Regions from separate parts of the Pseudalkalibacillus berkeleyi genome, predicted to be linked through region 1. Evidence: riboswitches for the same ligand, from Rfam matches in the RefSeq annotation. Region 1 holds a riboswitch; each other region holds the start of a gene.
What was found. A riboswitch is a leader RNA that binds a small molecule or an ion and turns the genes downstream of it on or off. The one in region 1 is predicted to bind S-adenosylmethionine.

Region 1 (7,855 bases):
ATGGTAATACCACTTTTTATTCTGGTAATACCAGTCTATTCTATCTAACGTCACAAATGCAACAATTTTCTGATAATTAAATACTCAAACTTTTTCCAACAACAAAAAACCCTAAACGACCACAATCGTTTAGGGTTCATTTCACACATCATGTTACTATGCGTTGTTTTTCAAAATTTCTGCTTTATCTGTTCGCTCCCATGGGAGTTCAATGTCCGTACGTCCGAAGTGACCGTATGCTGCAGTTTGCTTATAAATTGGACGGCGAAGATCAAGCATATTAATAATACCAGCTGGACGAAGATCGAAATTCGCACGAACCAGCTCAACAAGCTTTTCTTCAGAAACTGTTCCCGTCTCAAATGTATCAATTGAGATCGATACAGGTTGCGCTACACCTATTGCATAAGCGAGTTGAACTTCACATTTGTCAGCAAGTCCAGCAGCAACAATGTTCTTCGCAACGTAACGTGCAGCATATGCAGCAGAGCGGTCTACTTTTGTAGGATCCTTACCAGAAAACGCTCCCCCACCATGACGTGCATATCCACCGTAAGTATCTACGATAATCTTACGTCCTGTTAAACCAGCGTCACCTTGTGGTCCACCGATTACAAAGCGACCAGTTGGGTTAATGAAATATTTTGTATCTTCATCAATCAATTCAGTAGGTACAACTGGATTGATGACATGCTCCTTCAAGTCACGCTTGATCTGCTCAAGTGTAACCTCTGGATGATGTTGTGTTGAGATGACAACCGTATCAACTCGAACAGGTTGATTGTTTTCGTCATATTCTACGGTTACTTGCGTTTTTCCATCTGGACGGAGGTAAGGGACGACTTCATTCTTTCTTACATCTGCCAAACGGCGGCTTAACTTATGAGAAAGTGAAATAGGCAATGGCATCAGTTCTGATGTTTCATTACAAGCGTAACCAAACATTAAACCTTGATCTCCTGCCCCAATTGCATCAATTTCCTCATCAGACATCGTGCCTTCTCTAGCTTCAAGAGCTTTGTCGACACCTTGAGCAATGTCTGCCGACTGCTCATCAATAGATGTAAGAACTGCACATGTCTCATAATCAAATCCATATTTTGCTCGTGTATAGCCAATACCTTTAACTGTTTCACGAACAATTTTAGGAATGTCTACATAAGTAGAAGTAGTAATTTCACCTGCAACAAGTACAAGACCAGTATTAACAGATGTTTCACACGCAACCCGAGCGTTCGGATCACTTGATAGAATTTCGTCTAGAATTGCATCTGAGATTTGATCACAAATTTTGTCTGGATGACCTTCTGTGACCGATTCAGAAGTAAAAAGACGTCTGCTAGTTGACATTACGGAACCTCCTCGGCGATAACCAATATCGCTGATAATTGATACGGTACTCATTCCGTACGAAAAAAGTGCCATCAATCAGATGAAAACTTAAAGCAAAATACTTTTTCATTTTCACCTCTGCACTTGTACCTAAGAAAGGATTCATATTATAGACGAAAAAAAACCTTTCCCTTGTAGAGGAAAGGTGGTTCGTTGTAAACCTTTCACCCTCTTATTTTTCAGGTTAGCACCTTCTCACCTATGGTGTCGGTTGCTGGGTTTCATTGGGCCTGTCCCTCCACCTACTCGGAATAAGAGTAGCCGTTCTCGCAATATAATATCGCAGTACGCGGGGGTTGTCAACGAAAGTACACTTATTAAATAGCTCTGTTAATGAATAAAGTTGTTTTTTTGTTTGGAAATTAAAGTTAAGCTTACATGTACTATGTGCAATAAATTGAAATGTAAACTACGAAATGAAGTTAAGGTCAACAACTGCGCCTATTTAATCGTAAACTAAGGTTTGATTCGTCACAAAAACGGAAATATAGTATACATTATTAAAATAAATATGTTATACTAATTCAGACGAATAGGATGTATAATGATTTAAACAATATTATGTTGTAAAGGATGGGTTTACATGAATACGGCACAATTTACTTCACTTACCGATGAACTTATAAGTAAATCTACAACTCAAAAGAATTTAGCAACTCCGACTTTAGTTGAAAAAGCAATCTCACGTGGCGAAGGTGTCCTTTCATCAACAGGTGCATTACAAGTTGAAACAGGAAAATACACAGGTCGTTCACCTAAAGATAAATATATCGTAATGGAACCTTCTGTGAAAGACAAGATTGACTGGGGATCGGTCAACCAGCCAATTGAAGAAGAGAAATTCAATAACTTATATAGAAAAGTACTTAAATACTTAGATGAAAAAGAAGAAACTTTCGTATTTGAAGGTTTCGCTGGTGCGGACAAAGCTTATCAATTACCACTTCAAGTCATTAATGAATATGCTTGGCACAATCTTTTTGCTCGTCAGCTTTTCATCCGCCCAAATGAAAGCGATTTAAATGGCTTTACACCGCAATTTCAAGTTATTTCTGCACCAGGATTTCTTGCAGATCCTGAAGTAGATGGAACGAATTCTGAAACGTTTATTATTATCTCATTTGAAAAACGGATCGTACTCATCGGTGGTACTGAATATGCTGGAGAAATTAAGAAATCCATCTTTTCTGTCATGAACTACATCCTGCCAGAACAAGATATCCTTTCTATGCACTGTTCAGCAAATGTAGGGCAAGAAGGCGATGTTGCTTTGTTTTTCGGACTAAGTGGTACTGGGAAGACGACACTATCCGCTGACCCTAATCGCCGACTTATTGGTGATGATGAACACGGTTGGGCAAATAACGGTGTCTTTAATATTGAAGGTGGATGCTACGCAAAATGTATCAACCTTTCTGCAGAAAAAGAACCACAAATCTGGAATGCTATTAAATTCGGAACTGTTCTTGAGAACGTCGTATCCGATAAAGAAACGCGCGAAGTTGATTATGACAACACGACATTGACTGAAAATACGCGTGCGGCATATCCGATTGATGCCATTCCGAATGTCATCACGCCAAGTGTTGCAGGAAACCCGAACACGATCATCTTCTTGACTGCTGATGCATTCGGCGTATTGCCTCCAATCAGTAAGCTAACTAAAGAACAAGCCATGTATCACTTCCTATCTGGCTACACAAGTAAACTTGCTGGAACAGAGCGTGGCGTAACATCACCACAAGCGACGTTCTCTACTTGCTTCGGTTCTCCATTTTTACCTTTGCATGCTGAACGTTACGCTAAAATGCTTGGTGAGAAAATAGAACAACACGATGTGGACGTTTATCTCGTAAACACTGGCTGGTCTGGTGGAGAGTATGGCGTAGGTAAGCGAATGAACCTTCCATATACACGTGCAATGGTTCAAGCTGCACTTGAAGGAGAATTACGCTCAACTGAGACAGTAAAGGATCCGATCTTCGGACTAAACATACCAACTCAGTGCCCAGGCGTACCTGGTGAAGTTTTACAACCTAAGAAAACTTGGGCAGACCAAGAGGCTTACGATGCAAAAGCGAAGGAACTTGCATTGAAGTTCAAAGAAAACTTCAACAAATTCGAAAATGTAAGCAGTGACATTAAAAACGCAGGACCAACTGTATAACATAAGCAAAAAGGGGTGACCATAATGGTCGCTCCTTTTTTAATTGTATTCCGTACATGAGGGGGCATGTGATTTGTCTAGCTCCTTCGACCTCTACTCCTTCTGATTTTTCATCCAATCGCAAAGATCGTGAGTGACTTGTCGCTTTTTCTCTGGATTGAAGTGATGATCGTCTTGTATGTACCACGTTTCGTATGATCGATCGTTCGACTTCAACTCCTCTTCAAGCAAATACGCATGCTTAATCGATACATTTTCATCGTAAACACCATGAATAATTAAGACTGGCGCCTTAAATTTCGACACTTCTGTTAGTGGTGTACGCCATTCATACCGTTCAGGATATTTATAGACAGATCCTCCAACGACACGCTTCATCATCTTACGTAAGCTATGTCGTTCTTCATACGTAAGCTTCATATCGGTTACCCCTCCCCATACGACAACAGATTGAATCATATGAGGAAATTGAGCTGCCGTAAACAAAGCCATCGGTCCTCCTCTTGAAAAGCCAAAGACATGTAGATCTCCCGAGTCCGTACAAGACAAACTCTCTAGTACTTGGAGGGCTGAAAAGGCATCATTACGATCTTCACCACAGAAGTCCTCAAACCCCTCTCCGCCTTCATTTCCTCGATAGTGCGGAGCAAAGACGACAAAACCTCTTGAAGCAAACTGGATCACTCTAGAAATTCTTACCTTCCCTACTTGTTTAATACCACCTCTCAAATACAACAGTCCTGGTAACTCATCTTCATGATCGGGAACTGCTAACAGTCCTTTTACGAGAAGACCATCACTTCGATAGGAAACCACAAACAGTTTTATGTGAGGATGTGGAGATGGAAAGCGTTGCATATGTTCAATTTGGTTGGATTCATACATAGTTACACCTCTCGTCAAAAATTAGGCGAACACACATTTTTGAGTCCGCTCATACACTATTTCGACTATAGTTTTGTGGAGGGAAATTTATGTTTAATAAGATAAGACGGCATATTGTAGGAGCTGTTACTATATTGCTAGCTGTGACGATCATCGCAGCAGGATGCTCCAATAATTCTTCCAATGATAAAGTAAGAGTTGCAGAGGTTACACGATCCATTTTCTATGCACCTCAATACGTTGCCATTGAAAAAGGTTTTTTTGAAGAAGAAGGGATTGAGATTGACCTTACGACAACTTGGGGCGGAGACAAAACCATGACCACCTTGTTATCAAATGGAGCTGATATTGCACTTGTCGGTTCTGAGACAACAATTTATGTATACGCTCAAGGAACGAACGATCCAGTCATCAACTTTGCTCAATTAACACAAACCGATGGCACCTTCCTTGTCGCACGAGAAAAGCCGGAGACTTTCGCATGGGACCAATTGAAAGGTAGCACTTTCCTAGGTCAGCGAAAAGGCGGAATGCCACAAATGGCAGGTGAATTCGGTCTAAGAAAACATGGTATTGATCCTCATAAAGATCTCAATCTTATTCAAAATATAGAGTTCGCTAATATCGCCAATTCATTCGCTTCAGGCACAGGAGACTATGTACAATTGTTTGAACCAACTGCAAGCTTGTTTGAACAAGAAGGAATCGGACACATCGTTGCTTCATTTGGTAAAGAATCAGGAAAAATTCCTTATACTACTTTCATGACAAAGCAAAGCTATCTGAACGAAAATGAAGATGTCATTGAACGATTCACACGTGGACTATACAAAGCTCAGCAATGGGTCGATAGCCACTCTGCAAAAGAAATAGCTGAAGTAATCGCTCCTTACTTTGATGATACGCCAATCGATTTAATTGAAACAGTAACTCAACGATACAAAGAACAGCACAGTTATGCAACGAATCCGATCCTGGATATAGAAGAATGGAATAACCTTCAAACCATTATGGATGAAGCAGGAGAACTGCCTAAACAAGTTGACCATGACATTCTAGTCAACACTGAAATCGCTGAAAAAGTTGCCCAGTAAGAGGAGGAGATCCAGTTGTCTTTCTTAACAATCGATCGACTCACTCATGCTTACTTCTCCCCAACATCTATCACAAACGCACTTGAAGATATTACACTTGAGGTTGAAGAGGGAGAGTTCGTTTCCCTCCTCGGACCAAGTGGCTGCGGGAAAACTACATTATTATCATTAATAGCAGGTTTACTAAAACCAACAGTAGGTTCTATTAAAGTGAATAATGAATATGTGCAAAACGCTCAACATCAAATAGGATATATGTTTCAGCAAGATTACCTTTTTCCTTGGCGTACGATTGAAGAAAACATTTTGCTTGGGTTGAAGATACAACATAAATTAGATGACATGAGCACGACATTCACGCTCGATTTACTTGATCAGTTAAACCTAAGTCATACGCGTTCTAAATATCCTCGTGAGCTTTCTGGGGGGATGAGACAGCGCATTGCTCTCGTGAGAACACTAGCGACACAACCTGTTCTTCTTTTGCTAGATGAACCTTTCTCAGCATTAGATTATCAGACGAAACTTAAGCTTGAAAATCTAGTATTCAAAACATTGAAAGAACATCACAAAACTGCGGTGCTCGTTACGCATGACATTGGGGAATCTATTGCAATGTCTGACCGTGTAGTCGTCCTATCTGCCAATCCAGGTAAAATAAAATCAATCCACACAGTCCCAGAACATTTACGAAAAATAGAACCCTTACACGTTCGAAATCATCCAGATTTCAAGCACATCTTCCAGACAATCTGGGAGGAGTTGAATGAACTTGATCACGAAAATTGAAGAGGCTTACGAGCGGTATATTTACAAGGAAAAGAAAACACGACGATCCGTTTTCTTTACACAGTTCTTCCTGTTTGTTCTCTTTATCACCATTTGGGAATTGGCTTCAATACAAGCTTGGATCAATCCATTGCTCTTTAGTTCCCCAAGTAAGATATTGACCCTTCTCATCAACAAATTAGAAGACGGTTCACTCCTTATTCACGTTGCAGTTACAACCGGGGAAACACTGGCAAGTTTTATAATTGCTACCCTATTAGGTACAGCAGTTGCCGCCATTCTATGGTGGGTTCCGTTTATCTCTAAAGTTTCTGATCCTTACCTTGTTGTATTAAATGCGATGCCTAAAGTGGCTTTAGGTCCAATTCTCATTGTTGCACTTGGACCGGGTTATGTATCAATCATCGCGATGGGCGTGTTAATTTCCTTTATTATTACTACCTTAGTTGTGTACGCTGCTTTTCATGAAACAGATCAGAATTATATTAAAGTAGTTGAAACATTTGGAGGTAATAAAAGCCAAGTGTTTAGAGAGGTTACATTCCCTGCAGCAATACCGACAATCATTTCAACACTGAAAGTGAATGTCGGTTTGTCTTGGGTAGGTGTGATTGTTGGGGAATTCCTAGTATCTAAAGAAGGTTTAGGGTACTTGATTATCTACGGGTTTCAAGTGTTCAATTTCACACTCGTCCTGCTGAGTCTGTTGGTCATTGCAGTCTTAGCAACCTTCATGTACACAGGAGTTGGGATGCTCGAAAGGAAATTACGGAAACGTTAAAACTGAGTAATTCCCTCTTTCAACATGTACGCTAAACTTCGTTCTAGTACTTGGTCTTTCATCATAAAACTGTATTTATGATCATTCTTAATCGAAGCAGGGAGATTCTTCTTAAGTAAAGGTCCATTAGTTTCAAAGTAATGGGCCTTTAAACTTATCTTTTCAATTGTTGCAAAATATACATTCTTGATGATTGTACCGCCCTTACCATTCACACGATACTGTCCTAGGTAATAAAGTTCGTCCACTGTTGCTCCTGTTTCTTCATAGACTTCCCTAACAGCAGCTATTTCAGCTGTCTCTCCTTCTTCTACTTTCCCTCCAGGAAATTCAATTCCTCTTCTCGGATGCTCAGTAAGCAACCATTGCCCTTTGAACCGACAAATAATCCATACGTGCTTAGGTGAGGAGGAATATGGATGATCAGTAAAAGATAACTCCACTTCATTATGATAATAATCTTCAAAAGTAAAACAACTCATTAGCAAAACTCCAATTTATCTCTGTCCTTTAGAAATACGCAAAAAAACCTTTAAGTCACCTGATATCCTGATGAACGGCAATCGTTGCAGTCTGACATTAACTCTAAAGCGAGTGACTAGGTTGTGGAGCTCTTATTTCTTAGCGATTAGGAAAAAGCTTCTGCCTCTATTTTACATGAACGATATAAAAAATACAGTTGAAAACCATTAGAGGGATTCCATTGAATAAAAAGGAACTAATGATAGCTTATAAAAAGCAAAGGAA
Region 2 (7,855 bases), 200 kb from region 1:
ACCTTTTTCTTCTAACAACGGCTGTGCTTCTTCAAGAATTTCAGCATGAGGAACATTGGAAGCTCCTACAACTAGCTCTTCTTTGTCTCCACTTTTTCCACCACAAGCAGCTAATACAGAAATCACTAATACGGTACCCAAAATCGAAATAAATTTTTTCATTTTTGTTTTCCCTCCAGTTTATCTTTTATCCGTTCTTTGTGTTAAGAAGTCACCCGTCCATTGGATGATAAACACGATGATTAATATAATGACGGTTGCAACAAGTGTGACATCGTTTTGAGATCTCTGGAATCCGTCTAAGAACGCTAAAGTACCTAGTCCACCTGATCCTACAACCCCAGCCATTGCTGTGTAAGATATTAATGCAATTGCAGTGACCGTGATACCAGAAATCAGTGCAGGTAGTGATTCAGGCAATAGTACTTTGTAAATGATTTGCATATCTGTTGCACCCATTGATTTAGCTGCTTCAATTACTCCTTTATCTATTTCACGTAAGGCGATTTCAACCATTCGTGCATAGAAAGGAGCAGCACCGATAATCAATGCAGGGAGTGCAGCATTCGCACCTAACATAGATCCAACCATCCATGTTGTAAACGGTACGAGTAAAATAATCAATATAATAAATGGAATTGACCTGAAAATATTGACGAATGTAGCTACGACCGATTGTACTGGCTTGTTTTGCCATAGATTATTCTTGTCAGTAAGGAATAAGAGTAATCCCAATATGATACCTAATACAAATGTCGCACTGACAGAAATGACAGTCATATATATGGTTTCAAGAGTAGCTTCCCACATATCTTCCCAATCAACATTAGGAAATAAATTAGTCATGGACGATCACCTCCACTTCCACTTCTTGCTGTCGGACATGGCTAACCGCTTTTTCAATCTCATTGGCTTCACCCTCGACTTGGATGAACAAAGTGCCATATGCCCCGTCTCTCGTCTGAGAAATCTTCCCCTGTAAAATATTTACGTTCACCTGGAATTTCCGGATCAAATCACTAATGAGCGGCCGTTCAGCAGTACCACCAACAAAAGTAAGCTTCACTACCTTATGTTGATCCCCTTTTTCTATCAGGTGTTGAATCGTTTCCTCTGTTTCTTCTGGTTCTGTTACTTGCTTCACAAAATTCTGCGTGATTTCTTTTTCAGGAGATTTAAATACTTCTAATACTGGACCTTGTTCAACGACTTTTCCATCTTCCATGACCGCTACCCGATTGCAAATTTTCCTAATTACATGCATTTCGTGTGTGATCAGAACAATAGTCAAACCTAATTTTTGATTAATATCAACGAGAAGATTTAAGATCGAATCTGTCGTTTTCGGATCTAATGCAGAAGTAGCTTCATCACATAAAAGAACATCCGGATTATTTGCAAGCGATCTTGCAATGCCAACACGTTGCTTTTGACCGCCACTTAATTGCGAAGGATATGACTCGCCACGACCTGTTAGTCCGACAAGTTCAATCAATTCATTTACACGCTTGTCCCGTTCTTCTTTACCAACGCCAGCGATTTCTAAAGGAAATGCGATATTTTCTTTGACTGTTCTACTCCATAATAGGTTGAAGTGTTGAAAAATCATTCCGATTCGTTGCCGAGCTGTGCGAAGATCCTTGCTGTTTAGATTCGTTAAGGCTTGTCCATTTATATCGACTGAGCCGTCAGTCGGTCTTTCTAGCATGTTCAACATCCGAATGAGTGTACTCTTCCCTGCGCCACTATATCCAATGACACCGAAGATCTCGCCTTTCTCAATTTCAAGGTCAACGTGATTGACTGCATTAACCGGACCGTCTTTCGTGTAAAAGACTTTCTTTATATTTTTTAAAGTGATCAAGTCACTCAACTCCTCCCTGTCCTATTTAAGTATTTTAAAATCCAACGAAAAAAAACCTCTCGGCTCTGTAAATGAGCAGAAAGGTTTGGGTTAAACTCTCTATCTCATCGTCCAAAGCATTACACTTTGCAGGATTTGGCACCTTCTCAAATCAAACTGATTTGATGGTTGCCGGGCTTCACAGGGCCAGTCCCTCCGCCACTCTTGATAAGATTTTATTTAAATGATTTTAAACTTTATCACTTTAGCTTATTTAAGCATGAGAGCATTGTAGCATGCGTTATTTTTACATGTCAATCATTTTCTCTGCGAATATTAAATGAAATATGATACCCTTCATACTATAATTCAAATAAAGGAGGACACTTGTTCAAATGTCTGAGAAAGTAAATTTTTCATTGAGGAATATTGCTAATCATCAACTTGTTTCTTTATCTGACTTTACCGGAAAGCCTGTTATCCTACAGTTCTGGGTTTCTTGGTGTCCGGATTGCATGAGGGAAGTTCCTTTATTAAATCAGTTTTATGAATCGATGAGAAGTGAACAAATAGTGGTCATTTCAATAAATGTATCAGGAAGAGAAGGCTCAAGTGAACAAAGGGACGAATTTATTAGCAGAAATCATATATCTATCCCTGTTTTAAAAGACAAAGGAACTGAAGTGTATGATCAATTTGGATGTAAAGGCGTACCTACGACGGTTTTATTGAGTGCGGATCATACAGTACAAGAGGTTTACGGAGATAAAGATACTTTTCCAAATATGCTACATGGCATTTCTGGATTGTTGACCAGATAAAAAGAAGATCGACTCTAACTTTAGGACGACTCGATACGAAGCATTTACGGTTACTTTGTTTTGCTTGATTAAGGTTGATAGCTTCTCATTACCTTGAATGAGTTGTAATAACGTATCCGAACTACCAATAATTTCGATGACATTCTCACTCTGAATGTCATCCATAATCACTTGACATGATCGTTTTTTCATATGAATGGATACCTGTTCTTTATTAGAGGACAAGGTTATGACAAAGTCTTGCAACTTGAAAAAGGGTGATAAATACGACTGTCTTTCTAATCGTTTCGTAAACACCTCTATAACCTGTTTCATACCCCATCTCCTCTCCGTTATGTAGATATTCTTCGATAGGTGAATTGAAATGTCCTTGTATAAACGTTCGACAGTTTCTTTATCAATATTCGTGAAAAATAGCTAAGGCTCACTTCTAAAATAATGTTGCATGGATAATGTATATAAAAAAAACCACAGTCCATGCTGACTGTGGTTGACTGTTAAATTTGTGTACGACAAATGATCATGAACGAATGCCATGATTTTAAAAACCGGTTGAAAAAAGGTTCTGGAACGTGCCCGTCTGTACAAATTGTACCTTTAATAGGTCGCGATCTTGATTATGATCCGAAGAAGGAAGCTGTTTCTTCCACTCTCCTAAATGAATTTTAATTTTAACCTGACGATTATGGTTCTTGTGGTCCTTCTTGTGTTTGTCCTTCTTTGAGAAAGACTTTTTATGTGAGTGCTTTTTACTTATATCTTTGCCCTCATTCTCTTCCTCTTTGTTTTTTCGCTCTTCATCATCTTCTTCACTTTCGGCATCCTGATCGTTTTCAGACTCTTTCGCATCCTTATTTTCCTCATTACCTGTAATGGTCTGCTGCTTAGAATCCTCTGTTTTAGCTGGAACTGAAGGTGCAGTTACTTTATCTTCTTTTAAGTCCTTAATTGCTGTATCTAGTTCTGCTTGATCTGGTTCATTTAAAACGTTTTCAACAGATTTAGTTTGTGTATTTTTCTGCGAATCTTGCTTTTTATGAAGCGGTTTAGTTTCTTTACTATCAAAATTCGTATGTTTAACTTGATCCGACTGAGGTGTCGATCCTTCAGGTAAAACGGCTTCAACAACGTCTGTATTATTTTTATCGACATTTAATTTTCGTAGTTCTGAGAAAGACAGAGTTCTAACATGCTCTACCTTAAGGGATTGGTCTTGTTGTAGGGCATCTTGATAAACCATGAATTTCCCCATGGATAAACCAAGCTTATTAGCTTCCTTCCGCTGTTCTGGAGTGGTTTCCATTATGGAAAGAACAATACTCGTATTCTTAACTTGTTTATTAGATTTAAGCTGATTGATTGCATCTTTAATTCGCTTCTGAACATCAGAAGATTCAAGGGATTGGTCGTATGATGAAGTAATTAATAGATCATTATACGTGTCGAAATAACCAAACTCTTTCAACTTCTTAAATAAAGATTGAGAGAAGTGCTTAAGCGACTTATTCTCTAATCCTTCGGTGTTATCAAGCAAACTTTTTGCATCCTCATTTAATGCTCGGACCTTGAGGACGTTTAAATCCTTATCAACAGCTACTTCAATACTAGGATTAATATCGAAACTGACATAAGCTGCTGCAGATGCTTTTTGATGTCCGAATGGAAAACCTCCTGCCACTAGAACAAATACGATAATTGCAACTAAAGATAGTGAGAATGAAGGTAATAACATACGGTCAGTACGATAGGTTGGATGAACATTTTCATTTGGACATATATATTCTTGTCCAATTTCTGGTTGTTCACCCTTCTTCAATCGTACGTTCTCAAAGCTGCCATCTTTCGTTAAGATCACTGCTTTACGCTTTGAAACTTTCATGATAAGGCCGCGTTTCACTCACTGGTCCCTCCCTTCAAACTGATATCAAGAGGGCTCAATGTAAGATCTAAGCGATGTATACCCTCCAATATAAATCAATGCAATTGCTATTATATATTTTCGATTACGTTCAATCGTTTTACGACTGCAAGAAACCATATTTAATAAATCTTTTATCGGCAATTGCTTTTTCTCTGCAAGATAAGCAGCTAATTTCTCATCTTCTGCTAGTAATTGAGCGATTTTCTTTGCATTTTCTCTTGCATCAATATGTTTAGGACAGTTTTTACTCAAAACCTTAAAGGTTATGCCATAGTCTTTGAGCAATTCTTGAAATTCTTCAATTTCATAGACACGGTTTTCGACTTGAAGTTGTTGATCATAATGGTGAATTGCTGCCTTTTGCTCTGCGTAGCTGTCCTCTAATCGACCTTCTTCATCGGTCTCTTCAGGCTCTAAAAAGACATACCTGTTCTGACGTGCTTCCTTACGGATAAAATCAATGACACGTCTTCGGATGACCATATCAGCAAAGGTCAGGAATCGACTTCCTTGTCCCTCCTGATACTGGTTAATGGCCTCGTTAAATGCGGTTAGTCCGATACTATATTCATCTCTTGATTGATCGATATATTGGTTACAAACTTTTGATGTTACTTTCTTAATGAATGGCTGATAATCCTCTAGTAATTGATTTCTGAGGACTTCGTCTCCTTTAGTAACCTTTTTAACTTTATCTTCTATCGTAACGTTTTTCTTAACAGTTTTATTGAAGTTTGGTTTGACTAATAAGTTCATATTCATTGATGTCATGTTTGTATCCACCTCGCTACGGACATTTATTAAACTCTATTTATGAGTCCAAATGCTTTTTTATAGTGATATAAAACGTTTAATCGAATTAGGAATATAAAAAATCCATAATTCATTTATATCATTTATTTAGCCCGATGGAGGATACAATTTGATAACAATGTTACAGCCGCTTTAACAATTGTAACATACTTTTATTTAGACTGATTTGCATGAATTTTGTAAATACAGACCTTATACTTTTTAGAAATCGTTATATTACTTATACGAAAACGCTTTCTTGTGAAAACAAAAAAAACAACCGACTATACAATAATTTGTATTTATAGGCTGTTTTTTGACATATATGAGGAAAATTTATCCACTGTTTTTTTGAGTATTTATGTTGAATTTCCACAGTTTATTATAAATATTGTCGACAGATTGGAAGGAGTATACCTTTTCTGTCACCTTTCCATCCTTCAGAAAGGCAAGACATGGAACGCTCGTCAGTTCCCATTCTCTAGCAATTGCAGGCATATGATTCAAATTACATGCCATAATTGTCGGCAATTTATCATTAGGTAGCGTTACAATAGCTATCTCTAGCATCTGTTTTGCTAATTTACACGTACCGCATAATGGTGTGTAGAAGTATACAACTGTATTTTGTCGAGTGAATCGTTGTCTGATCACCTTTTCATAGTTCACTTCTTCAATCATAGATGGCTTACTTCCTCCTAAGCACTAGCAGGGCATTAATTCACTTTGAACCGTAAGAGTCGATCATCGTTTTTCTTCGGTTTTCCTCTGCCATCAGTATTATTGGTAACGGTATATAGGTATTCGTCTACTATTTTAACATCCCGCATCCTACCATATCCATCTTTCCATACCGAATGTGTCCCCTTTTTGAGGTCGAACACTCTAATTTGCTCCCCAGCCAATGCTGCAACATAAATTTTGGACCCTGATATGTCTAATCCAGACGGTGCCCAGGTTTCATTACCTGAGTGAAATACAGGACGAATCATTCCTTCTTGTTCTTCATCACCTTGGATATTTGGCCAGCCATAATTTCCTCCAGGAACGATCTTATTAATTTCATCATGACCTCTTGATCCATGTTCTGAGCTATACATCGTACCATCTGAATCCCAACCTAACCCTTGAGGATTACGATGTCCAATTGAATAGATAGGTGATTCAGCAATCGGGTTATCAGCTGGAATCTTACCATCTAATTGAATTCTTAATATTTTCCCTGCAAGACTTTTCGAATCCTGAGATAACGCTTTGTTCCCAGCATCACCTGTTGTAATATACAAGAATCCATCAGGGCCTAATGCGATTCTTCCTCCATTATGGATTGGACCACCAGGTATATTTTCAAGTAACACTGAAGTTTCGAGCCAAACACTCTCTTCCTTTTGTACTCTTACAACTCGATTAAGTAATTTACCGTCCTTTTGATATGTATGATACACAATGGCTTCTAAAGGTTCGCTTTGCTGTTCAAGAATGAGGAATCCTAGCAATCCACCTTCCGTTCTTGCAACAACCTTTTCCGACAAATTAATCTTCTGTTTTTGTTTAGAATCCCCTTTAATGCTATAAACTTCTCCCGTTCTCCCGGAAAGGTAGAAAACAGTATCATTAATCACATTGATTTGCCATGGAACTTTAAGCTTTGTGGCGAGGATTTCAGCATCTTGTCTGTTTTCCTCATAAGCAGGTTTAGAGGTACCTTTGTATTCACTTGTATCATGATTGTCCTCCTGGTTGGAGGAACATCCCATTAAGCCCAAAGCCATCAATACAAACAGAAAAATTCTCATGAAGCACCTCCGTTTAATAAATACCTTTGATCAATACGAAAATTTGCGTTCATCAAGATTTTTGCAAGATACATTAAAGGTGTTTCAGCAACTTCTTTATAAATGCTTTGTGTATAAAGGTGATTTGCATTAGGGAGTTCTCGCTTTAAAATTTTCCTGAGCTTATGTCCCGCATCATCTTCATCAACGAGAATATAAATGTCTCGATCTTCAATTAACTCTATGAGCTCTTCTAATTTTGTAAAGCTGAGTGTTCCATGTGTGCAAATGATTTCGACAGGCTCCTGGATTAACTTTTTCACTTTATCTCGATCTGTTTTGCCTTCAACGATCAACACTTTCGTCTCAAGTTCCATATTTGTACCCACCAAGTCGTTTTTGTTTTGTCGTCAGTTTTTATGGATGCAAAAAAACAGCGATCGCTTGGACCGCTGTTTAACACCAACCGAATTCACAGTCATCGACGAGTTGTTGTTGTTTTTGATCAGAGGCGTTTGATTCTTGTCGGTAAAACTTGTCCTCTTCGAATTCAAATCCTTCACCCATCTCGTACAAATTCCCTTGGTTGGTAAATTTAATTTTGCCTATTTGAGCTTTGTTCAAATACAGAGACATAGAACCTTGATCCATCTTCCCATAGACCTTTTCCGTAATATCGGTACGACGAACGTCCTGGCCCATA
Region 3 (7,855 bases), 840 kb from region 1:
ACAATCGTTTGCACTTCATTCTCCAAGAATAATGAAGCGAGTTTCTTGGATTCTAAAGTGGCACTACGTCGAATATTAAGTGATTTATTGACTATTGGAGGATTGTAGAAGACAAAATGCTTCCTTCCAACTGGCGCACCGTTATTATCAATCAACCGAACTTGTTCTCCGGTCAGCTTTTCGGCCAATTCCTTAGGATTCGCAATCGTTGCAGATGTACAAATAAAAGTAGGCTGGCTACCATAATATGCGCATATCCGTTTCAACCTGCGAATTACATTTGCAACATGACTCCCAAATACACCTCTATATGTATGGAGTTCATCGATGACAATATATTTTAAATTCTCAAACAGAGATACCCATTTCGTATGGTGAGGTAAGATTGCTGAATGCAACATATCCGGATTTGTCATGACGACGTGTCCGGCTTTTCGGATGACTTGTCTAATGTTAGATGGGGTATCTCCGTCGTACGTATAACTTTTGATTTCTATGTCGATTTCGTCTATGAGTTCGTTCATTTCACTTTTCTGATCTTGAGCAAGCGCTTTTGTTGGAAAAAGGTAAAGTGCGCGACTGCTTTCATTTTCCGCCACCTCTTGCAAAACAGGAAGATTGTAGCAAAGTGTTTTTCCGGATGCAGTAGGTGTAACAGCCACGAAGCTTTCCTGATTACGAGCAGCTTCAACAGCAGAATATTGGTGAGTGTATAATCCATTAACCCCTCTATTCATTAACGCTTGACGAATTTTGGGATGGATATATTCAGGAATGTCAACTGAGCTCCCAGCCTTTTCAGGAATCGTTTTCCAATGTGCTATGTTTGAAGCAATTGAGTCCTCTTGGTTCATCACTTTTAGAATTTCATTCAAGTGTTTTCTCATTTTCATACCGTTCACTCCATTCTATTTTCTATTTTATCGAATAAACGTTCGTAGGAAAAGAGTTTGTGGCTAGAATGGTAATATTAGGCCCTGTTTTAAATAAAGAAAAGAGCTTCGGGTCAACGAAGCTCCTTCTCATTACACTTTAATTATCCACTTGTTTACTTACCTCATCTAGAAACCCTTTCAAACCTTCGTTTTTAATTAATGAACCGATGCCTTCGATTTCAGTTTCTGTATTGAGGAAAAACATGGAAATTGCTACTTCTACGTTATAATCTAGTGCATCCCGCAGGCCTTGTATTTCATACGTTTTGTTGACCGATCTCTTGGTCAGTTTTACTGCTGATGAGGGGAGTTTGGATATACGCCTAGCAAGTCCTGTTACCTCTGTTTCAAGTTGTTCCTTTTCGACCACCTTATTAAAAATACCAGCTTCTTTTGCTTCATAAGCATCTAGTATATCACCTGTAAGCAAAAGTTCCTTCGCTTTGCGAATGCCTACAACCCAAGGCATCATCAATGTTGGTGGTGCTGCTCCGAATCGGATTTCAGGTTCACCGAACTTTGCCTCATTTGATGCAATTGCTAAATCTGTACTCAAGACCCAGTCAGCAGCTCCCCCTAGAGCATGACCACTAACCGCTGCTATTGTAAGTTTTTTCAATGACCATAGCTTGATACTGACCCGTAACAACGATTCAAGATGCGCTCTCCATACTTCAGATGGTTGCTCGCCAATCGGTGATGGATAATTGAACGCCTCCTTCAAATCGACACCAGCAGAGAAATGTTCCCCCGCTCCTTTAATGATGACAACCTTTACTTCTTGATCTTTTTCAAGTAAATCTAGTGCTCTTTCGACCTCATGTGCTAATGAGTCTTTTATTGAGTTTAATCGATCAGGGCGGTTAAGGGTAATGGTTCCGATACCATCTTCAATTTGAGATAAAATGTATTTAAAATCCTCTGTTCTTGTTAAAGTTGACGATGTCATTTAAATTCACTCCTTCTATTATTTGAAAGTATGGGTAACGTAACTGATTTGAGAACGCGACATCGATGTCACATAACTAACAACAATCATAGTTACAATACCGATCACAGAACATATAAATAACGCAATGTAAATGTTCTCAATGAGTTGAAATCCAGTAAACCAAATATACGATCCTGAGCCTGTGATAACAGATGAGATTGCCCCATATCCATTTCCTTTCTCCCAGTAATATCCGAGAATAATCGAACCGAAGGTCCCGCTAATAATTGCTGAAAAACTAAACTGGATTAACAATGCAAGCGAGTCTGGTGGGTTGATTGATAAATAAAGTGACAGCAAGCCTACTAAGAAAAGTGACCATTTAGCTCCTAATACAGCTTTTTGGTCAATGCCATCCGTAGACAGCGAAGAATACTTAGCGAGAAGTGGTTTAATTAAATCATTTCCAATGCTAGATGTGACCGTCACATACAAACCATCTGTACTAGATAATATGGCAGAGAGTAAACCAATCATTAATAATCCGACCACAATAGGAGGAAAAGATTCCATGAGATATACAGGAATTGCTTGATCCATTCTACTGAGGTTTGGGGATATCACTCTCGCTGCTAGTCCACCAAAGACCATTAATGACGTTATGAAAAAAAGGTGAACCCCTGCTGATAGCGTAAAAGGTCTCAAATCCTCTTCCTTCTCAAGCGTTAAAAACTTATTTGCTAATTGAGGTGTTAAGACAAAACCAATCATTAAAAATTGGATGGTTAATAGAGCCATTACACTCCCATAAGGTCCTCCTTGTGAAAAAGCATTTGTTAAGTTTGGATCAATCGCGGCTAGTTTGTTTTCCAGTCTGTTGAACATTGAGAGCCCACCACCAATCGTCCAAAACAAGGAGGCAAATACAATGACGCCTGTCAAAGACATTAATATCCCTTGAATACCGTCCGTAATCACTTGAGCGAACATGCCCCCAAGGCGGATATAGAAAACTGTGATCACAACACCGATCACAATCCCCCATAAATACGGAATCCCGGTAATGATTTCAAAAATGGTTGCCATCCCTACATTTTGTCCGACAATATAGTAAATGTTGAATAACAATAGAATCGAAACGATCATCTGTAGCGATTTGCTATTGTATCTTTTTCCAAGCCATTCAGGGAGCGTTGCAACACCTCCTGCCTTCTTATGTTGACGCCAAAAGTTTTTCGCGAGGAAAAGTAGAGCGATCCAAGCTACGCCAAATGCTCCGAGAATGTACCAAAACACCGAGAGACCATATTGGTAAGCTAGCCCAGGAACACCTAAATATAAATTTGCACTAGCAAATGTTGCTGAGAAACTTGCCCCAACGATCCATGGGGCAAGCTTACCTTCCGCCGTTGCAAAACCCTTCATCGTTCTACTGTGTTTCTTTCCTTTATTTCCAATCCAAGAAAGAACACCTATATAAATGAGGAAGAGTACACCAACAATGACTAAAACATAGCTCGGTAAAGTACCCATTCTTACAACCCTCCTTTATCTTGTTTCGGATATAATTTATTCCATAGCCATAAGCCGATCACCCAAAATATGATAAGTCCAGTTAGGTAGAATGTAAGCATCAGGTCACTCCTTTATCTAATAGTTTGTCAGATGTGAATTCGACTAAAATATTTGGATTAGCAATTGTAGAAATATCACCTATTTGTTCATTTAAGAACACATTTTTGATCACTCTTCGAACGATCTTCCGGCTTTGGGTGCGGGGAAAATCTTTAACAAAGAAGATAAACGTTGGTTTAAGTGGTTTACCTAGTTTTTCAGCAACTGTGTTCACTAATTCATTTCTAATGAGCCCTTTATCAAGCTGTTCACCCTCATTTTCTAAGGTCACAAATCCGATGATGGATTGGCCTTTTATATCATCAGGTATGCCGATAACTGCGGCTTCCTTAGCTCGGTCATGATTGGTTAACACTTCTTCAATTTCAGTTGGACCAATTCGCTTTCCAGCTACCTTGATCGTATCGTCCGCTCTGCCCTTGATATACCAGTAACCTAAGTCATCTATAGACACGAGATCTCCGTGGACCCAAACGCCTGGCCACTTATTCCAATACGTATTTAAGTACCGGTCATCATCTTGCCAAAAAGATTTGGTCATTCCAACAAATGGTTGTTGGACAATCAGTTCTCCAGTTTTATTTCTGACGGGTTGCTGATCTTGATCAACCACTTCCGGATCAATGCCAGGTAATGGTCCATGAAATGAGGAAGCTTTTAAAGGCATCGTTGGATAGCAGCCAATAATGCCTCCACCAGCTTCCGTACCTCCTGAATAATTTATGATCGGACAACGGCTTTCCCCAACTTGTTCAATTAACCATGTCCATGATGCTTGATCGATTGCCTCTCCAGTTGAACCTATAATTTTCAATGACGAAGTATCATAGGATGGCAGTGTTTGGTCACTATGAGTCTTTCTCAAGGTTCGAACAACCGTTGGCGCCATCCCAATATGAGTTAAGCGATGGTCCTCAATAAGCTGTAAAATTCGCCCATTTTGAGGATAATTAACATCTCCTTCATAAAGGACTGCTGTACAATGAAATAAATTTGCACCAATTAATAACCATGGCCCCATAATCCAACCGATATCCGTCATCCAAAATAGCTTGGCGTCCTCTTTAACATCGAAGCAGAAGTACATATCAATGGCGGTTTTAATGATGAAACTACTATGTGTATGGACAGTTCCTTTTGGTTTCCCTGTTGTCCCAGACGTATAAATGATTAAGTAAGGATCCGATGCCTTTGTTTCATGTGTGATTAATGTTGCTCCTTTTGACGCTAGAACATTTTCGTAATGTCGATCTAATCGGCGTTTCGTAAAGTTTGTATGGGTATGATTAACGACAACTACATGTTCAACCGAAGGGGATAGATCTACAGCTCGATCGGCAATTTCTTTCATCGGACTTACTTTTCCTTTTCTAATAGAACCATCGGCAGTGATCAATACTTTACATTCACTATCGTTCAGACGAGTTGTAACAGCATCTGCCCCGTACCCTGAAAACATCGGTACAGCGATAGCACCTAACTTCGCACATGCATATAACGCAATTGCAGATTCAATAATCGGAGGTAAGAAAATACCTATTCGATCCCCATAACCTACTCCTAATCGTTGTAGGCCTAAAGCGAAGCGACTGACATGTTCATCTAATTCCTGATAAGTTAGTCCCTGTTTGCTACCGTCTTCACCTTCCCAAACGATCGCATTTTTCGTATTGCATTTTGTTAGATGTTTCTCTACACAATTTTTATAAATGTTTATATATCCGCCTTTAAACCATTCAGTGAAAGGTGCACCATTTGATGATTCAGATATTCTGTCAAAAGGTCTGTCCCATTGAAAATGAAACGTCTCATTGATCGCATTGTAGAACCAATCCTGATCTTCAGCAGCCTTCTTTATGAGTGCTTGGTAATCTGAAACCCCATAACGATTTGTGAATGCCGTTAAGTTCGCTTCATCTATCTGATTCTGATTCGGACGCCAAATTACTTGATCTGATCCGTAAAGTTCCAAACTCATATTGATTTCACCCTTTCCAATTCATTCATACAAAAAAGCAACCTTGTGCAAATCCCACCTAGGATTTAATGCTCAAGGTTGCCTCTAGTTTGTCTAGTCAGCACATATTCTTATTTCAATCTTACCTTTTCATTCTTTTCAATTTGAATGACTTTTCCGTCTTGTACAACTAATGTTACGGAACCGAAATCCATTGATTCTAACATCTTATTCAAGCGAGGTACGATCGCTTGTAACGCTTCTACTTCTTTAGCCACTTTGTTCTTCTCCTTTCATTTTCTAATTCGCGAGAAGATAAGGACAATTGCATATGAGAAAACAAAAAAGTCTCTCAAGATGAGAGACTTTGTAATCTGTACATGACCATGTATGTACCTTATCTCTCAAAATGGAATGCCATTTTGCTGGAATTGGCACCTTGCTGTTAGCAGGTTGCCGGGCTTCGTAGGGCCAGTCCCTCAGCCACTCTGGATAAGCGGTTTAACTTATTTTTTTGAATTTTACATGAATGGAAGTCTCGAAGTCAACAAGTTTGTGAAAACTAGGTGTTTTGGCTTAGATCTAATATTAAACGCCTGCCATTAATTTACTACGTTCTTGTAAATATTGCTCAATGGCTTCTTCAAGCATGTTCAGCCCAGCATCAATTTGATCTTTTGTCACGATGAGCGGTGGTACCATACGAATGACGTTTCCTTCGTTTCCACACAAATAAAATAGTACACCTTTCTCCAATGCAAGATCTAGTATTCTGAGTAGCGCGTCGCCACTCGGCTTTTGGGTATCCGGATCGACAATCTCAATTCCAATCATCAATCCAATTCCTCTTACGCTTCTAATGACATGATCATACTTTAATCGTAAGTTTTCTAATTGATTCATGGCATAATGACCTATTTCATATGCATTCTCAATTAACTTTTCTTCCTTCAACACATCTAATGTCGCAAGAGCTGCAGAGCACGCGATTGGATTCCCACCGAAGGTTGTTCCATGACTCCCAAGTGGCCACTTTTGCATTAATTCAGCAGATGCAACAGTTGCGCTCAACGGAATGCCAGATGCGATTCCTTTGGCAATCGCCATAATATCAGGAGTCACACCAAATGTTTGTGCTGCAAACCAGTCACCCGTACGACCAAACCCTGTTTGTACTTCATCAAAGATCAATAAAATATCATGCTGGTCACAAATTTCTCGAATCTTTTGTAACCATTCTTTTGGCGGTATAATATACCCACCTTCACCAAGAACTGGCTCTAAAATAACGCAAGCAACTTCGTCTGGTTGAACTTGGTGTTGAAATAATTTATGGAAATCCTTCTCTAGCTTTTTAACAGAAAACGCAATACAGTCATCTGTACCTTGAGGGCATTCGTCTTCATCAAAGTATGGAATTTGATAACTTCCACTTGGATTTAGAAACTTTCGATATTTACTTTTCGAAGTCGTCACATTCAGTGCCCCTAATGATCGACCATGGAAACACCCTGTAAATGAAACGACGTAAGGACGTTCCGTTACGTGTTTAGCAAGCTTAATGCCACCTTCAATAGCCTCTGTTCCACTATTTGCAAAGAAAAAACAATCTAAGCCCGTCGGCAATACAGTTTGTAATTGGTCTGCAAGCTTCAAAATCGAATCATACATAATGACACCAGACGGACCGTGTAGTAATGAATCTGCAGCATCTTTTATGGCCTGTACGACTTTCGGGTGCCTATGCCCTGTGTTCGTAACCGCGATGCCTGATGTGAAATCTAAGTACTTCTTACCATCTACACCATAATAGTAACAGCCTTCTTCCTTAACAACAGGCAAATTGGGGTGATCCTTAGCCATAGAAGGGGCTAGTAGTTCAGGCATCCGTTCAAATAAAGGTTTCCAGTCATAATCTTGAGTAGACATATGCATTCCTCCAAATACGAATCTAGGTTGCGCGTTTTAATAAATAGCTCTGTTAGAGAATATTATTGATTTCTGGTAGTACAAGTGAATTTCAAAGAAATCAACGATAACAATTAACAAAACCTAAAAAATAAATAAGTGTGCAATGAGGACGATAATCGGTAATGTGATTAATGTTCGTTGGATAAATATAATTACAAGCTCTAAGAACGAAATTGGAATCTTGGATTTGATCAGCAATATACCGATTTCAGACATATAGATTAATTGCGTTAGAGATATTCCGGCAATTACAAACCTCGTCAATTCACTTTCAATACCACTACCTAGTACTGCTGGTAAAAACATATCTGCAAATCCAACAATCATAGCAGGTGCTGCTTCAGCCGCTTCAGGAATTTGCATCCATTCAAGTAACGGGACTAAAGGATAAGCAAGATAAGAAAATATAGGTGTAAACTCTGCAAT
Region 4 (7,855 bases), 860 kb from region 1:
ATTTAAGATTGATCGTAAATCCGAAAGACATAGAAGCGGTTAGAGGAGTATTGCCAACGCTTTATTTAAATCGAGAGAAAGCAACGGACTTTATTATGACAAGGGAATTTGCTGATCCCTCCGATCATCTCCTCTCGCACGTAATGGATTTACCTAATCTAAAAGGGTACCAGAAAAAACAAATTAACGAACGAATTCGAGCTATACAAAGTCTTAAAGGAAAAGATCCTTTACAAGCGGTAAAAAAGATAAGAACATTCTATGATAAATATTTAGAAGCGGATGAACGAAAGCATCTCACCATGCAGAAAGAAATGATATTAGATACTTTATCGGAAATTGAGTCAGCAGCTAAACCATTTAAGAGTATTGTTGATTTCCTCCAATTTGTAAATGAAATCATTATGAAAAATAAAGAAATGGAACAACTGCGTAAGGATCCGAATGCAGATGTCCTGAAATTAATGACGATTCATAAATCAAAAGGTTTAGAGTTTCCTGTCGTATACTTAATCGGTGCTTCAGAAAACATACTTCCTCATCGATCGTCGTTAGATGCCGACACTCGAAAGGATATGGTGGTAAAGAAAGATACACAAATTTTGAAAACAGCTATAGAGAGCGAGCGTAGGCTTGCTTATGTAGCCATCACAAGAGCCGAAGAGGAAATATGTATTAGCTCACCGAAAATGTACCGGGAGCAAACTACACGCGTTTCCCGATTCATTATGGACGTATTTAAGGATCCAACAAAGCAACCAACTCATTCTCAGAACAAAAGGATAACCAATAAGAAAGCTAAAACCAAAGAATCGTTATTGGTATGGGATTGTACACAGGACACTTGTAATGCCTGGAAGAGATTAAATCCAGAAGAAAAACAAATAGATACAAAAGAATGCCCATTGTGCAAAGGAACAATGGAACGGAGAGTTCGAGAAGTAAGTTATTAAACAGTAACGAATGATTTAGAAAATCCACTTAATTTCCTAGTTGGTACAAATGGTTCCAGGTTATTAAATAAAACATTGTTGAAAAGAGTGGTAAAAATATGGTTTTGGAGAAGGTTATAAAGGAGATCAATATTCAGAGTGAGTACAAGAGTTTTGTAGAGGAGTATACAGCTTGCTTGCTTTCAGAGTTCAGTGGGAAGGTTCACAGTATTTATATGTGTGGCTCAATTCCTAAAGGTACTGCTAAGCCATTTAAGTCTGATGCAGATTTTACAATAGTATGCGAAAGACCAGAAGATATAGATTATGATAGAGTATCATGTCTGAAGGACCAGATTTTACAAAAATATCGATTAGTAACTAAGGTTGATACGGTTATTTGTTCACTTGATGATGTAAGAAGTAAGCCCAATGAATGGGGATTTTGGATCAAGATAATCTGTGTTTGTATACATGGTACTGATATTGGCGAAGAAGTACCGCCTATTCTTATTTCACCTGAGTTCATATTAGACTTGAATTCAGACACTCAAGAGGCAGTGGATCGCGTGCGCGGTTTTCTATCTAATGCCAATGATGAGACACTGAAATCTAGATATATCAAAGGTTACTCAAAAAGATTAATTCGTGCATTATACACTTTGGTTTTAGAAGATACAGGGGTTTGGCAAGATGACATTACTAAGATGAAGAGTGCCATATCAGATTATTGCAATATTGATTCAGCTTTAGTTGACTATCTGTATGCGTGTTACTTGGATAGTAATGTAGATGTTGAAGAGTTTCTTGGGATTGCAGAAGAAGTATATAGTTATATTGAAAAGGCTTTAACTGCATTGATGGAAGAAAGCTCTGTTATTAAATAATGGTTATTAAATAATGTTGGCAAAGTATTGTCATTAATGTAGGTAATTTAATGTCGACGGACAATAGGGGCTGCAATTTGTTTGTAGCCCCTACCTTTATTACTAAAAGTTAGTAGACATAATATCTATTATAGGAATCAATGTGTATGAAACAAATATTCGTCTCACTACCAAAGTATACTCCCGATAGTGAGACAGAATTGAATTTTTTAGAGTTTTAAATAATTCATGTTCGCAATTACATTTTGATTAGATTGATCATTATCTATAAGATCCTCTTCATCATCGATTTCAGCATTACCGACAATACCTTTGTTCGTTTTCATTTTAGACTGAATCACACCTGATTGTTTATCATTACTATTAATGACACCAAAATTATGAATGTCCTTAATTTTATTATAAAGTTCTTTTGGTTCAACATTACTTGCCAGATCTAAAACTCCATTATTTATAATCGTGATACTTTCATTAGCAAATTCAACTTCTGTTGACGTTAATTTATATTCTCCATCAATGACAATGAGTTTGCCCTCATAACATATAAATGGAATATTTGCCTCTTTACTTTTGTTCACTAACGTGTGAATGAGTTCATTCTTGCAAATTATTTTCTTAGCAAAATGGATCTTTCCAAGTCCTCTGCCTCCTTTTCATTTGCAGCTAATGATTTTCCAAATTTCGTTAGTTCCATCTTGTGTTTTTTGTAAAGTTCTTCAATCAACTGTAAAACCTCACTCCATAAATAGAAGTACACTGTTCAAATGCCATTCGTATGTATAACGTTTTAAATGTATAAAGTGTTGGAATTTTTTTAATTTAATTAAAATTTTATCAAATGTGCGATGAAGAATTCACTTAATTCTATTTGATTGTGGTTGTATTAGTAATAAAAGAATTGCCTACTGGAACCCCAATAGACCTTAAAAGTTCAGGTACAGCCACGCGCAAGAACGTTCGTTCGTCTCTCAGTTGATTGGATACAAAAAACCGCTTCTCTAAGAGAAGTAACGCTCTGAGTATCACCTCCATCCATTTATACAAAATGAAGACCAAGTAGATTGAACATGCTACTTGGTCTTCATTGATATAGCCACCGGATTTCACGTTTAGTGATACTCCCCTCCTATGCCTTCGTTCTATATTCAAGGTTATGCTGCTTTAACGTTTCATCCTGACCGAATAAGAAATGTTTTTCCATGTTAGGTGAATATTTAGAATTTGGTGCTACTTTACCAACTGCTTCTGATACTTCTCGAATCATTGCTGGTGAAGCGCCACAACACAATCCAATGAATTGCACACCTGTTTCAAAATGAGCTTTCCTCGCCCATTCAGCAAGTTCATATCGATTATGGTATAACGGATCTAATGAGGTTGGAAATGTGGTTTCAGTTGGTATAGAACATGTACATCCTTGATCAGGTAGGTTAAAGAATGTCGGATTTTCCTCTGTTGTTCGGTACGGCAATGGTAGTGCAGCGATATGACCACTTACACTCGAACGAATCTTTTCAACATAAGGATGCATGGTATGTATGCCTCTAAAGCAATTCATACCGACTACGAGCGCTCCTTGCTCTTTTAAAATTCTACATGAGTCCTCAACAGTATACCCATCACGTAGAACGCCTTCAGCCATGAGACCATGCGTAATCACAGCCTCTAGACCACCTTTAATGATTTCTTCAAGAGCAATCAATGCTTCTTCATGGTAGTAGAACGTTTCGCCAATGATGAAGTCCACACCTTCATCTACACACCACTCTACCATTTCTGCAAACATTGCCCGTACTTCAATTTTCGATTGCGCGTCTTCAGGGTCAAATATGTTCGTATTTGAAATATTACCCGCTACGAGCGCATCTTCTTCAGGGTGCTCGATTGCTACTTTTTTTGCCGATCGGATGGCTTGTCTGCTTAGCTTTTCAACAAGATTTTCCTTACCAATGATCCTCATTTTTTCTCTATGGGCATTGTACGTAAATGCGACGATGACATCCGATCCAGCATTCATGAAGTCTCTGTACGCTTGCTCTAACGCTTGTGTGTTTTCTAAAGCGACTTCCGGTACAAACGAACCTGCTTGTAAGTAGCCTCGCCGCTCTAGTTCAAATAAGTAGCCTTCACCGCATACTACCGGACCTTCTGCTAATCGATTAGATAAACTACGTTTTTGTTGGTTGTGTACACTCATTACTCCTATTCCTCCATTCGTTTGTTAAGGATTGTTCGCACTTTTCAATTATTGAATTACTTATTGAGGAAGTAAAAAAGAGACGATTTCAACTCTCTGTATTACATTGAGTTGAAAATCGCCTCTAGTGTGTCTAGTCAGCAATATTCATCCTATACACTTAGACACAAAATAAAAAAGCCTTCCCCAATTTGGAAGACGTTTAGGCAAAATCATATCATCACCTTATCTACCAAAATGGATACCCATTTTGCTGGAGTTAGCACCTTACATAACATGCAGGTTGCTGGACATCGCAGGGCCAGTTCCCTCCGTCGCTCTGGATAAGTTTTAATTGTTTTACATTTTATACAGTGTAGTTTTCATTGTCAACAATTTTTTGAATTTTATTATAACCAGCGTCTCATTCGTTTAATATACCGCTTAGAGCGAAAGAGAAGCTCGGTTTTTATATATTTGGGTGCATCTATCGAGTTAATCATTTTCACGGATGGATAAACACCATCCTGGTTGTATTTCACCTCAAAGCTCCCTTTGCAAATCGTGTTTCCTGTTTGTTTATCGATTACTTCAGCATCTACTGTCGCAACTTTATTTATGAATTGCTGATCATCGGACTCTTTTTCCAATGTTTCTAGATCCGTAACTTCAAATAAAAATTGAGGCACCGCTAATCACCCTAATCGTAAATTTATTTAATCATAACACGTTCCTTGATAGGATAAAGAAAAAGATACTGCAATTATTGCAGTATCTCCTTTGATGACCTAAACGTAGCGTTAACGAATGATATTGTCCTCAGAATTATCAGTATATGGTTCACCTTCTTGATCCACTGCGTAATCCTTTAAGCTATTTAAGTAATGAATCCACCCGTTATTACAAGCATCAAAACATTCAAGAGCTTGTGTTAAACCTTTGTGTGTAAAGTGTAATTTACATTCACCCTCAATTAAAGGTTCTATATGAAACTGTATGGTAGTGCCGACCCAATCCTCAAGATTGTCAAACCCACTTGACTCGGGATGCTTGGATGCAATTACATCCAATTCAACAACCTCGTTTTGTTTAAGTTTCTCGTTACAACATAGAAACCAGCCTTTGGAAAATTAAATTCTGAAATTCCTCCGACTTCATCACTGATGTTTGCAAAATTAGTCCACCAATTCCTTACGCCATTTTGTGTATGAATGGAATTATATAATTTCCCTGCAGATACCGGAATACTCATTTCTACCGTAAAATCTTTCATAAATTAATCTCCTCCATATTATGAATGTGACCAATAGGTAACATGTGACTATAAGGTAACGTATAGTGTTGACTATTACAACATTCCAATTTAAATATGCTGAGAGTGGTAGTAATAAAGTACTGAGTTCCCCAAGAGAGAGCCGAAGTTCCCCGAGTCATCGTAAAAGTTCCACAAGTGAGAGCGGAAGTTCCCCGAGAGGAAGCGAAAGTTCCACAAGAGAACGCAACAGTAGAATAAATTATATATAATCTCCATAATTTATAAAGGGAAGTGGGCTTTTTGCGTTGAATATTAACAGGTATTCCCATTATTCATTTGGAGGAGATAGAACAAATGTATAACCATAAGGAAGGCATTCCATATAGCCAAGATCCAACATTTGAAAATGTAAAAAATGAAGATAAATTAAACGATTCGGTTATGGATTATCAAAATGGATCCGTGTCGTCTAAGCGGTCAAATTATGATTATTCTATGGTGATTCCATTAGACCAAGTACCATACAGACCACATGATGAATAACAAAAGGTTAAGCCAGATGGGCTTAACCTTTTGTTCATTTAAAATTGACTTGCGTAAGATTTCGCTTTTTCTAAAGCCGCACCTTTGATTTCTTCAAGTTTGTCAGGCATAAATGCGTGTCCTTCAATAATGATGGAATCAGTGTCAGTAACCCCTAGGAATCCCATAACTGCTTTAATATAGCGATCTCCCATTTCTAGATCTGCTGCTGGTCCTTCTGAATAAATGCCTCCACGTGCTTGAATGTGCAAGGCTTTCTTACCTTCTAATAACCCAACAGGTCCATTTTCTGTATATTTGAATGTTGATCCTGCAATAGAAACCGTATCAATGTATGCCTTCATCTTCGGAGGTACGCTAAAATTCCAAAGCGGAGTTACAAACACATATTTATCTGCGTTCTTGAACTGTTCAGTAAGGACATTGATTCTTCTTACTTTATCTTGTTCGTCTGGGCTTAATAAATCAAACTCTTGACCTTGTTGAAGCTTTCCCCAACCGTTAAATACATCTGTATCAATATACGGGATGTCATAGTCATATAAGTCTAATCGGATGATCTCATCCTCAGGGTTTTCCTCTCTATATGCTTGAATAAATTCCTCTCCAACTGCTAAACCAAGGGACTCTTCAACCGATTTAGGATTTGCTGTAATGTATAGTACTTCTGCCATGATCTTCCTCCTAAAAATTATTTTGTTACTTTTTTATAGTAACTTTATTTTTATAGTATCATAAATTATCTTGAATTCAAAATAAAATACTCGATTTATTAAAAAAGAATAAGAGCCGGTTCAACAGCTCTTAAAAGATCGGTAATCCATCTAAGTTGTTATCTTTACGGTTATCTGGATTAGATCGGATATAGGTTTCGCCATCTTTCTCCCGGACAACGCTTACGTTCTCAATTCTTTCCTCATCTACTTCCTGTATGGCTTCTTCATATGATAATTCTCTACCAGAGCTTGTTTGGAACATTTGAATCTTTCCATTTTCATCTTTCCTTACCGCTGAAAACTGTTCTTTCTCCATCAACAAAACCTCCTTTACACTTCCTAGTTTTTTCGAGATTTACGTTTATATTCACCGAACAGCGTAACTTTCATAAGTGCACACAAAAAAAACAGCAACTGACCGTAACAAGACGGTACAATTACTGTAAGTAGAAATTATTCTTCATTTGATATTAAGGCTAGAACTGCACCAGCCGGGTCCTTGATCACACAGAAGCGGCTCGCTCCCATCATTCTTGGACCATCTAAAATCTTACCGCCCAAATTCACACACTTTTGAGCACTAGCTTCAACATTTTCAACATTTACATACATGAGCCATTGTGCAGGGATATCTGAATTTGACCCTTTAGCATGACAAATGCCTGTCACGACTTCATCATCATCTTCTGGTGATTTAATATTAAAATCATGGTAATCGCCCATATCATGATTTTCTGCTTTCCACCCGACGACTTCAGAATAAAAGTCCTTTATTTCTTCAGCATTTTTTACAGTTAGGTCTCTCCATACAATTTCACCTATCTTAGCTTTCATTTGCCACCTCCAGATTGATTTTTCTTTAATTAAATATTCGTAATCCTACATACATGAACCTGCTAAAATCTAATAAATAAATTTAGTTCTATATGCATATAGAACTTTAATGTCATTTTTCATATTAGTTAATATGCCTTATTCACTTTTACATAAGATTGTACTATTCGATGTGTTTAACTAATATTTGATGTAATTTTCAAATAATTGTGTTATTTTGTTGTAAATATTTTGTATTGGAGGAATTATATTGAATAGGAGAATCGTCACGCGTTTATCTTTAGCTGGAATTATGAGTCTCTCTTTATACGCACCTTCCATCTCCGCTCATGACAACCTTGATGATGTTGCAATAGAGAAAGGCGCTCAAGAGGGTGAACTGACAAACATATCGATGCTTGAAGGGAATAAAAACCTAGAAAATTGGTACGAAGCTGCTGCTGTTCAAATTAAAGAAAATGACGGAATACAGAATTCAACTGCTGATGTTTACGCACATAAAGGATTTGCGT

Region 2: it holds a riboswitch for S-adenosylmethionine, as region 1 does, so the genes downstream of both, L2716_RS12610 (methionine ABC transporter ATP-binding protein) here and metK (methionine adenosyltransferase) in region 1, are expected to answer to the same signal.
Region 3: it holds a riboswitch for S-adenosylmethionine, as region 1 does, so the genes downstream of both, L2716_RS07265 (YezD family protein) here and metK (methionine adenosyltransferase) in region 1, are expected to answer to the same signal.
Region 4: it holds a riboswitch for S-adenosylmethionine, as region 1 does, so the genes downstream of both, L2716_RS07125 (homocysteine S-methyltransferase family protein) here and metK (methionine adenosyltransferase) in region 1, are expected to answer to the same signal.

What each region holds. Positions count from the first base shown of each region.
Region 1 is NZ_JAKIJS010000001.1:2,200,211-2,208,065, forward strand. It holds gene metK (methionine adenosyltransferase) at 157-1,350, opposite strand; SAM riboswitch class I at 1,562-1,650, opposite strand; gene pckA (phosphoenolpyruvate carboxykinase (ATP)) at 1,976-3,559, shown strand; gene L2716_RS11560 (alpha/beta hydrolase family protein) at 3,653-4,444, opposite strand; gene L2716_RS11565 (ABC transporter substrate-binding protein) at 4,534-5,538, shown strand; gene L2716_RS11570 (ABC transporter ATP-binding protein) at 5,554-6,327, shown strand; gene L2716_RS11575 (ABC transporter permease) at 6,305-7,108, shown strand; gene ytkD (RNA deprotection pyrophosphohydrolase) at 7,105-7,590, opposite strand.
Region 2 is NZ_JAKIJS010000001.1:2,397,742-2,405,596, forward strand. It holds gene L2716_RS12600 (MetQ/NlpA family ABC transporter substrate-binding protein) at 1-162, opposite strand, end outside; gene L2716_RS12605 (methionine ABC transporter permease) at 181-846, opposite strand; gene L2716_RS12610 (methionine ABC transporter ATP-binding protein) at 839-1,864, opposite strand; SAM riboswitch class I at 1,966-2,078, opposite strand; gene L2716_RS12615 (TlpA disulfide reductase family protein) at 2,239-2,664, shown strand; gene L2716_RS12620 (SCP2 sterol-binding domain-containing protein) at 2,632-2,979, opposite strand; gene L2716_RS12625 (anti-sigma factor domain-containing protein) at 3,206-4,561, opposite strand; gene sigI (RNA polymerase sigma-I factor) at 4,589-5,356, opposite strand; gene L2716_RS12635 (thioredoxin family protein) at 5,714-6,058, opposite strand; gene L2716_RS12640 (PQQ-dependent sugar dehydrogenase) at 6,094-7,149, opposite strand; gene L2716_RS12645 (toprim domain-containing protein) at 7,170-7,529, opposite strand; gene L2716_RS12650 (DUF2553 family protein) at 7,609-7,854, opposite strand.
Region 3 is NZ_JAKIJS010000001.1:1,364,435-1,372,289, forward strand. It holds gene L2716_RS07245 (DEAD/DEAH box helicase) at 1-893, opposite strand, end outside; gene L2716_RS07250 (enoyl-CoA hydratase/isomerase family protein) at 1,033-1,884, opposite strand; gene L2716_RS07255 (sodium:solute symporter family protein) at 1,903-3,399, opposite strand; gene L2716_RS07260 (AMP-binding protein) at 3,500-5,479, opposite strand; gene L2716_RS07265 (YezD family protein) at 5,590-5,736, opposite strand; SAM riboswitch class I at 5,853-5,957, opposite strand; gene L2716_RS07270 (aspartate aminotransferase family protein) at 6,047-7,387, opposite strand; gene L2716_RS07275 (YjiH family protein) at 7,511-7,855, opposite strand, start outside.
Region 4 is NZ_JAKIJS010000001.1:1,339,476-1,347,330, forward strand. It holds gene L2716_RS07105 (UvrD-helicase domain-containing protein) at 1-953, shown strand, start outside; gene L2716_RS07110 (nucleotidyltransferase domain-containing protein) at 1,052-1,819, shown strand; gene L2716_RS07115 (hypothetical protein) at 2,029-2,397, opposite strand; gene L2716_RS07120 (hypothetical protein) at 2,684-2,926, opposite strand; gene L2716_RS07125 (homocysteine S-methyltransferase family protein) at 2,946-4,016, opposite strand; SAM riboswitch class I at 4,239-4,346, opposite strand; gene L2716_RS07130 (hypothetical protein) at 4,406-4,684, opposite strand; gene L2716_RS07135 (SRPBCC family protein) at 4,796-5,065, opposite strand; gene L2716_RS07140 (hypothetical protein) at 5,056-5,268, opposite strand; gene L2716_RS07145 (hypothetical protein) at 5,605-5,793, shown strand; gene L2716_RS07150 (FMN-dependent NADH-azoreductase) at 5,832-6,467, opposite strand; gene L2716_RS07155 (DUF3892 domain-containing protein) at 6,598-6,825, opposite strand; gene L2716_RS07160 (VOC family protein) at 6,963-7,343, opposite strand; gene L2716_RS07165 (LVIVD repeat-containing protein) at 7,594-7,855, shown strand, end outside.